2 linked regions of the Streptomyces venezuelae genome follow. The protein of the gene in region 1 interacts with the protein of each later gene in a pairwise test. Links are inferred from orthologs where the notes say so. Each region holds a gene or a part of one and is shown on either strand. Other genes may lie near its edges.

Region 1 (4,264 bases):
ACGGCCGGATCCGGTATGTCGTACGTCTGCCCGCCGACGACGTCTGCGATCTCGGCGAGGGAGAGGGCGATCACAACTTCATCCCTGGGTTTGCTGGATAGCTTCGCGAAGCACCTGGCGGTCGTCGAAGGGACGCACCACCCCGGCGATGTCCTGTCCCTGCTCGTGGCCCTTGCCCGCGACCAGGACGGTGTCGCCCGGCTGCGCACGGCGGACGGCGGCGCGGATGGCGGCGGCCCGGTCCTCGAAGACGGCGACGTCGCCGCGCTCGTGGGCCGGCACGTCGGCGGCGCCGGCGAGCATCGTGGCGAGGATCGCGAGGGGGTCCTCGCCACGCGGGTTGTCCGATGTCAGTACGGCGGTGTCGGCGAGGCGGGCCGCGGCCGCGCCCATCGGCATCCGCTTGGTCTTGTCGCGGTCGCCGCCGCAGCCGAGCACGATGTGCAGCTTGCCCTCGGTGACCTTGCGCAGCGCGCGCAGGACCGATTCGACGGCGTCCGTCTTGTGCGCGTAGTCGACGACGGCGAGGTAGGGCTGGCCCGCGTCGATGCGCTCCAGGCGGCCGGGCACGCCGGGCACCGCGGCGACGCCGTCGGCGGCCTGCTGGGGGTCGATCCCCGCGACGGCCAGCGAGACGATCGCGGCGAGGGTGTTGGCGACGTTGAAGGGGCCCGCGAGCGGCGACTTGGCGTTGATCCGCTCGCCCTTGGGTCCGACGGCGACGAACGTCGAGTCGAGCGGCCCGACCTCGACGTCCTCGGCACGCCAGTCGGCGTCGGGGTGGCCCTCGGCGGAGAAGGTGGTGACGGGCACCTCCGACTCGGTGATGAGCCTGCGCCCGTACTCGTCGTCGAAGTTGACCACGCCGACCCGGGAGCGCAGCTTGGTGAACAGCTGCGCCTTGGCCTGGAAGTAGTCCTCCATGCCGGAGTGGAACTCCATGTGCTCCGGGCTGAGGTTGTTGAAGACGGCGACGTCGAAGACGCAGCCGTCCACCCGGCCGAGCACCAGCGCGTGGCTGGAGACCTCCATGGCGACCGCCTCGACGCCGCGTTCGCGCATCACCGCGAACAGCGCCTGGAGGTCGGTGGCTTCGGGGGTCGTCCGCTCCGACTTGATGCGCTCGTCGCCGATGCGCATCTCGACCGTGCCGATGAGCCCCGTCGAGCGCACGCCCTTGAGACCGCCCTCGATGAGGTACGCGGTCGTGGTCTTGCCGGACGTGCCGGTGATGCCGATCTGCAGGAGGTCGCGTCCTGGGTGGCCGTAGACCGTCGCGGCGAGCTCGCCCATGACGGCGCGCGGGTCGTCGACGACCAGGACCGGCAGGCCGGTGGCGGCCGCGCGCTCGGCACCCGTCGGGTCGGTGAGCACCGCGGCGGCGCCGAGGTCGGCGGCCTGCGCGACGAAGTCGGCGCCGTGCATGCGGGCGCCGGGCAGCGCGGCGTAGATGTCGCCCGGGCGGACGGCGCGCGAATCGTGCGTGATGCCCGTGATCTGCGCGCTGCCCGGGTCGGCGACGCCCAGCCGGCCGGCGAGGTCGGTCAGCGAGGTCGGCGAGACCCGGTCCGGCCGCGGCGGTCCCGGATAGGTCACGGGAGCGCCCTTCTGGGTGGTTTGGGACTGATCAGCGTGTGGCACGGCGGTGAGCGTACCGGGCGTACCCCTCTCGGAGCGAAGTGAGGGGCGTGCCGGGGGGCGGTTCCCCGGGTCGGGGGTGATCGTTGTCACGGGTGGTTCCTGGTCGGTCTCAGGGCTTGAAGGTCACCGGCAGACGGGCCGGGCCGGTTCCGGTGGGCGGGACTTGGAGCGTCTTGAGGGCGAACTCCATGACCTCCTTGTAGATGGGACCGCAGATCTGGCCGCCGAAGTAGCTGCCCTTGGTGGCGTTCTGGATCGCGCAATAGACCGTCACGCGCGGCTTGTCGGCGGGGGCGAAGCCGGCGAACGACGACGTGTAGCCCTTGTAGCGGCCGGTCTCGGGATCGACCCGGTTGGCCGTACCGGTCTTGCCCGCGACGCGGTAGCCGGGGATGCGGGCCTTGGTGCCGGTCCCCTCCTCGTCGTCGACGACGGACTCCAGCATCTGCGCCACGGTCTTCGCGGTCTTCTCACTGACGACCCGGTTCTTCTTCGGCTTGGGCGCCGGCGTGAAGCGGCCGTCCGCGCCCTTCGTGCCGCGCACCAGGGTGGGTTCGATGCGTACGCCCCCGTTGGCGATGGTCGAGTAGACGGAGGCGGCCTGCATGGCGTTGAGGGAGAAGCCCTGGCCGAAGGGGATCGTGAACTGCTGCGAGGTGGACCACTTGGCGGGGCGCGCGAGGATGCCGGACGTCTCGCCGGGGAAGTCGAGCCCGGACTCCTTGCCGAGGCCGAACTCGCGCAGGTACTTGTAGAGGACCTTGTTGACGTCCTTCTGCGTCTTGCCCAGTTCCCCGGTGGCGAGGATCGTGCCGATGTTGGACGACTTGGCGAGGACGCCGTTGAGCGTCAGGTGCCAGGTGGGGTGGTCGATGTCGTCCTGGAAGAGGCGGTCGCCGCGGTGCAGCCGGTTGGGCACCGTCACGCGCGTACCGGGCGTCGCCGCCTCCTCCTCAAGGACGGCGGCCATCGACATGACCTTGGCGGTGGAGCCGGGCTCGAAGGCGTCCTGGAGCGCGGCGTTGCCGAGGGCCGCGCCGTTGGCCTGCGAGAGGTCGTTCGGGTCGAAGCCGGGGGCGTTGGCCATGGCCAGGACCTCGCCGGTCCGGGTGTCCTGCACTATCACGTAGCCACGGTCGGCCCTGGACTTCTTGACCTGCTCGCTGATCGCGTTCTGCGCGGCCCACTGGATGTCGCGGTCGATGGTGAGCTCGACGTCGGAGCCGGGCACGGCGGGCGTCTCCGTGGAGCCCGCGGTCGGCACCCGGCGGCCGCCGGACTGGGCGTAGCGGATCTTGCCGTCCTCGCCCGCCAGCTGCTTGTCGAGCTGCGCCTCCAGGCCGCCCGCGCCCTTGCCGTCGGAGTTGACCCAGCCCAGTATCCCGGCGCCCAGCTCGTCGTTCGGGTAGACCCGCTTGCTGCTCGGGTCGGCCAGGACGCCGGCCAGCACGTTCGGGGAGGCCGGGTCGGCGCCCGCCCGCTCGGCGAGCGCGCCGCGCAGGTCCTTGATCTGCTTCCACACCTGCGGGGTCTGGCGGCGGGCGAGCAGGACGTAGCGGGTGTCGGGGGTCTTGAGCTTCTTGGTGAGCTCGGCGGTGTCCTTGCCGAGGATGGGGGCCAGGAGCGCGGCCGCCTGTTCGGGCGCGTCCTTGGTCTTGGCCTCCTTCGGCGTGAAGAGGGTGGGGTCCGCCGTGATGTCGTACGCGTCGACGCTGGCGGCCATCTCGACGCCGCCGCGGTCGGTGATGCGCCCGCGCTCGGCGGCGAGGGTGTGGGTGAAGTAGCGGTTCTTCTCGGCCTTGGCGGCGTACGCGCTCGCGTCGACGGCCTGCACCTGAAGGAGCCGTACGACGAAGGCCAGCATCACCAGCGTGAGGCCGAGGCTGACCATGCGCAGGCGCGGCCGGGGGCTGCCCAGGCGGATGGTGCGGGCCTTGGTCCTTCCCTTGGCCGCGGGGCGGCGGGCGGCGGGGCGGCCGCCCGGTGCCGGTCGGCGCGGCGCGCCGGACCGTGCGGGCCTGACGGGCCTCGCGGGTCCTGGCACCCGGCGCCGCGGGGGTTCCCTGTCGGACACTTGCGTCACCTGCCGGAGGTCGTCGTGGGCCGGGGAGTCGTGGGGGCCTGGGCAGCAGGCGTCTCGGCGGGCTGCGCGGGCGTCTGGGCGGGCTGCTCGGGCGGCGGTGCGGCGGAGGACGAGAGGGCCGGGTCCGGGGCCGCGGGTGACGCCGGGGGCGTGACCGGGACGGAGACGGAGGCGGCGGGGGACGCGACCTCCTGCGGGCGGGGCGCGGGGTACGACAGCGAGGAGGGGCGGGCCGCGGTGCCGGGGACGCCGCGCACGGTGCCGTCGGGGTTCAGGAAGGCCGGGTCGCCGCCGGGGACCATGCCGAGCTCCTGGGCGCGGCGCTGCAGGGCGTCGGGGGCGGCATAGCCGTCGACCTCCCGCTGGAGCTCCTGCTCCTCCTCGGTGAGGTCCTTGGTCTCCTTCTTCAGCTCGCTCAGCTGGAACGAGCCCTCGTTGAGGGAGGAGTTCAGGATGAGCAGCGCGATCAGGCCGCCGCCGAGGAGCAGGACGACGAGGAGCACGAAGGGAGTCCGTGCGGCCTGGCTCGGGCCCTGGGGC
Region 2 (3,637 bases), 2.4 Mb from region 1 along the record:
CAGCGTCTCCGGGACGCCCTCCGGGTCGGACAGGTTGTCGCCCGTGTTGATCACGATGTCGGGCCGCAGGCCCGCCAGCGAGCGCAGCCACCGCTGCTTCTTGCGCTGCCCGGACACCATGTGGATGTCGGAGACCTGGAGGACCCGCAGGGAACGCATCCCCGGCGGCAGCACGGGCACCGTCACCCGCCTCAGCCGGAAGGAACGGGGCTCGACGCCCACCGAATAGGCGAGACCGGCCGCGGCCGTCGCCGTGATGCCCAGGGGTACTGCGTATCGCGCGCGCATCACCCCATCGTCTCAGACCCGGACGGCAGTGCTCGCGGGGCGGCCTCCGAGCAACCCGCCCGCGCCCCAAGGGAATCCGCCCCGGAGAAATCGATGGGCGGAGAATCGTCCGCACCTGCCACAATCAACGCATGACCACGCTCAAGTCGAAGCTGCACGAAGACCTCACCGCCGCGATCCGGGGGCGCGACGAGCTGCGCTCCTCGACGCTCCGGCTGACCCTCACCGCGATCACGAAGGAGGAGGTCGCGGGCAAGACGGCCCGTGAGCTCTCCGACGACGAGGTGCAGAAGGTGATCGCCCGCGAGGCCAAGAAGCGCCGTGAGGCGGCTGAGGCCTTCGCCGAGGGCGGCCGTGCCGAGCAGGCGGCGAAGGAGAAGGCGGAGGGCGAGATCCTCGCCGAGTACCTGCCGAAGCAGCTCTCCGACGACGAGCTCCAGGACATCGTCGCCCAGGCCGTCGCCGAGGCCAAGGCCGCCGGTGCCGAGGGGCCGCGCGCCATGGGCCAGGTCATGAAGATCGTGAACCCGAAGGTCGCGGGCCTCGCCGAGGGCGGCCGCGTCGCCGCCACGGTGAAGAAGCTCCTCGCGGGCTGAGTGTCGATTCAGTCAGTACGACGATGAGGGCGCCCCCTGTCTCAGGGGGCGCCCTCATTCACGTACAGCCGTCGAGTCGGCACTCACGTACAGCCGTCGAGTCGGCCGAGGCTACGGCTACCTCCGCCAGCCCCCACCGATCCCGCCCCCGAAACCGTTCCCGTTCCCACCGTTCCCGTTCCCGCCCAGCACACCCGGCGGGATCGAGATGTCGGGCCAGGGGTTCCCGCCCCCGCCACCGCCGCCATTGCCTCCGCCGTTGCCGCCACCGCCGAGACCGCCCCCGTCACCGGGCCTGCCGTCGTCGTGGCCGCCATCGCCGCCGTGGTCCTCGTCCTTGTCCTTGTCCCCGCCGGGGATGTGGACGGTCCTGAAGTTCGGCGCCGGCTTGCCCGCGAGCGCGCCGGTCATCGCGTCGCGCCAGATCGGACCCGGCACCTCGCCACCGAAGACCTTGCCGTAGGGGACGCCGCCGATGGTGATGTCGACCATGCGCCGCTTGTGCATCGGGTCGCCGACCCAGACCGCGCCCGACAGGTTCGGGGTGTAGCCCACGAACCAGGCGGCGTAGCGGTAGTCCGTCGTACCCGTCTTGCCCGCGCTCGCGCGGGAGCCGAGACCGGCCTGCTTGCCCGTACCGTCCTCGACCACGCCCTTGAGCAGCGTGTTGATGGTGTCGGCGGTCTTCTCCGACATGGCGCGCGAGCACGTCGACTTCGGGACCGGCAGCGACTTGCCGCCGAGCGTGGCGATCGACTCGATGGCGATCGGCGTGCAGTACGTGCCGCGCGAGGCGAACGTCGCGTACGCGCCCGCCATCGTCAGCGGCGACATCTCCTGCGTGCCGAGGGCGATCGACGGCGCCTGGTCCATCTTCTTGCCGTCGGCGCGCTCGACGCCCATCTTCGCGGCGAGCTGCGTCACCGGGCAGATGCCGATGTCGCCGATGAGCTGCACGTAGTAGGTGTTGACCGACTTCGCGGTCGCTTCCCGCATGCCGTACGGACCGACCTCGGACTCGTTCTCGTTGGTCAGCTTGTCGCCGCCCGAGTTCACCCACTGCTTGCCGCCACAGGCGGAGACCCGCTCCGGGTACGGCATCTCGTACGGGGACGAGTAGCTCTGCCCCGCCGACTTGCCGCCCTCCAGGGCCGCCGCGGCGACGATCGGCTTGAACGTCGAACCGGGCTGGTACCCCGCGCCGCCTCCCATGGAGTCGTCCACGGAGAGGTTGATCGTGGTCTCGTCCTTCTTGAAGCCGTACGGACGGGACTGGCCCATGCCGCGGATCTTGCCCGTGCCCGGCTCGACGATGGCGGCGGCGGTCGCCACGTCGTCGGTCTTGTTCACGTGATTCTTGATCGACGCCTGCACCGAGTCCTGCGCCTGCGGGTCCAGGGTCGTGTGGACCTTCAGGCCGCCGCGGTTCCAGACCTTGGCCCGGTCCTCCTTCGTCTTGCCGAAGACCGGATCGTTGAGGAAGACCTCGCGCACGTAGTCACAGAAGAACCCGGCGCCCTTGACCGAGGTGATGCAGCCGTTCTTGGGGCGGCTCACGTTCAGCCCGAGGTCGGTCTTCTTGGCCGCGTCGGCCTCGGCCTGCGTGATGTCGTGCGTCTCGGCCATCCGCTGCAGCACGACGTTGCGCCGCTTGGTGGCCTCGGCCGCGTCGTTCACCGGGTCGTACCGGCTGGGCGACTGCACGATGCCGGCCAGGAGCGCGGCCTCCTGGACCTCCAGGTCCTTGGCGTGCTTGGAGAAGTACCGCTGGGAGGCGGCCTCGATGCCGTACGCCTGCTGTCCGAAGTAGGTGATGTTCAGGTAGTTCTTGAGGATCCGCTTCTTGCCGAGCTCCTCCTCGACCTGGATCGCGTACTTCAGCTCGCGGACCTTGCGGCCGATCGTCTGCTGCGTGGCCTCGGCGACCTTCGTCGGGTCGTCGCCGGCCTCCTCGACGAACACGTTCTTCACGTACTGCTGCGTGAGCGTGGACGCGCCCTGCGAGACGCCGCCGCTCTGCGCGTTCTGGTTGAGCGCGCGCAGGATGCCCTTGAGGTCGACGGCGCCGTGCTCGTAGAAGCGGGCGTCCTCGATCGCGACGATCGCCTTCTGCATGTACGGCGAGATGTCCTTGAGCGGGACGACCGTGCGGTCACGCGAGTAGACCGTGGCGATCTGACCGCCCTTGTTGTCCAGAATGCTCGTGCGCTGACTGAGCGGCGGCTGCTTCAGGTTGGCGGGGATCTCGTCGAACCCCTCGACCGAGCCCTTGGCCGCGAGGCCCAGCGCCCCGAAGGCGGGCAGGGCGATCCCGGCGAGCACCGCACCCGCCAGAACGCTGACTCCGAGGAACTTCGCGGCCTGCTGTGTAGGTGACAGACCACCGCCCGAGCGCTTCTTTCCCATGAGGGCAGCCTACGTTCTGATTCGCCGGACAGGCCTTAATGCCTTGGCCTAAGCTGCTCCCAACTGTCACAGCAGAGCGTTTCGGCAACAAGCCCTGCTCGCTCCCAGATCCGACGGATCCATGTCCGAATTCGCCTTATGTGGCGTCCGGCGTCCGTTGTGACTCAACTGAACTGTCCCGGAATGCCGGGTTCCTCACGGATGTCGCCCGCTCACTCCGTCGGGTGATCTGCCGCTTACGCATAGTCCGTTCGGGCCATTCAAGATTGGGCCCGAAGGGGGTGTTGCGCTGTGCCCACCTTCCGTAACGTCCTCAACTGGCGGCGGTGCATATGCCGCTGCCGCCG

The links. Proteins that work in one complex are often made in the same cells at the same time.
Region 2: the proteins of DEJ48_RS28855 (region 1) and DEJ48_RS17940 interact in binary tests that used the Escherichia coli proteins (3 or more experiments, as listed by UniProt). The link is inferred for Streptomyces venezuelae from one-to-one orthologs.

The regions. Positions count from the first base shown.
Region 1 is NZ_CP029192.1:6,568,107-6,572,370, reverse strand. Bases 1,234-4,204 are described here. They hold DEJ48_RS28855 (peptidoglycan D,D-transpeptidase FtsI family protein), read right to left. Parts: upstream 3,716-4,204; coding sequence 1,751-3,715; downstream 1,234-1,750. Other genes in these bases: DEJ48_RS28850 (septum formation initiator family protein), read right to left, coding at 3,721-4,204; DEJ48_RS28860 (UDP-N-acetylmuramoyl-L-alanyl-D-glutamate--2,6-diaminopimelate ligase), read right to left, coding at 1,234-1,731. Also shown: DEJ48_RS28865 (UDP-N-acetylmuramoyl-tripeptide--D-alanyl-D-alanine ligase), read right to left, coding at 1-74; more of DEJ48_RS28860, read right to left, coding at 79-1,233; more of DEJ48_RS28850, read right to left, coding at 4,205-4,264. UniProt on the Escherichia coli protein: Essential cell division protein that catalyzes cross-linking of the peptidoglycan cell wall at the division septum. Required for localization of FtsN.
Region 2 is NZ_CP029192.1:4,183,524-4,187,160, reverse strand. The notes cover bases 647-3,637. They hold DEJ48_RS17940 (transglycosylase domain-containing protein), read right to left. Parts: upstream 3,291-3,637; coding sequence 1,002-3,290; downstream 647-1,001. Other genes in these bases: DEJ48_RS17945 (GatB/YqeY domain-containing protein), read left to right, coding at 647-884. In the rest of the region: DEJ48_RS17950 (metallophosphoesterase), read right to left, coding at 1-288; more of DEJ48_RS17945, read left to right, coding at 420-646. UniProt on the Escherichia coli protein: Cell wall formation. Synthesis of cross-linked peptidoglycan from the lipid intermediates.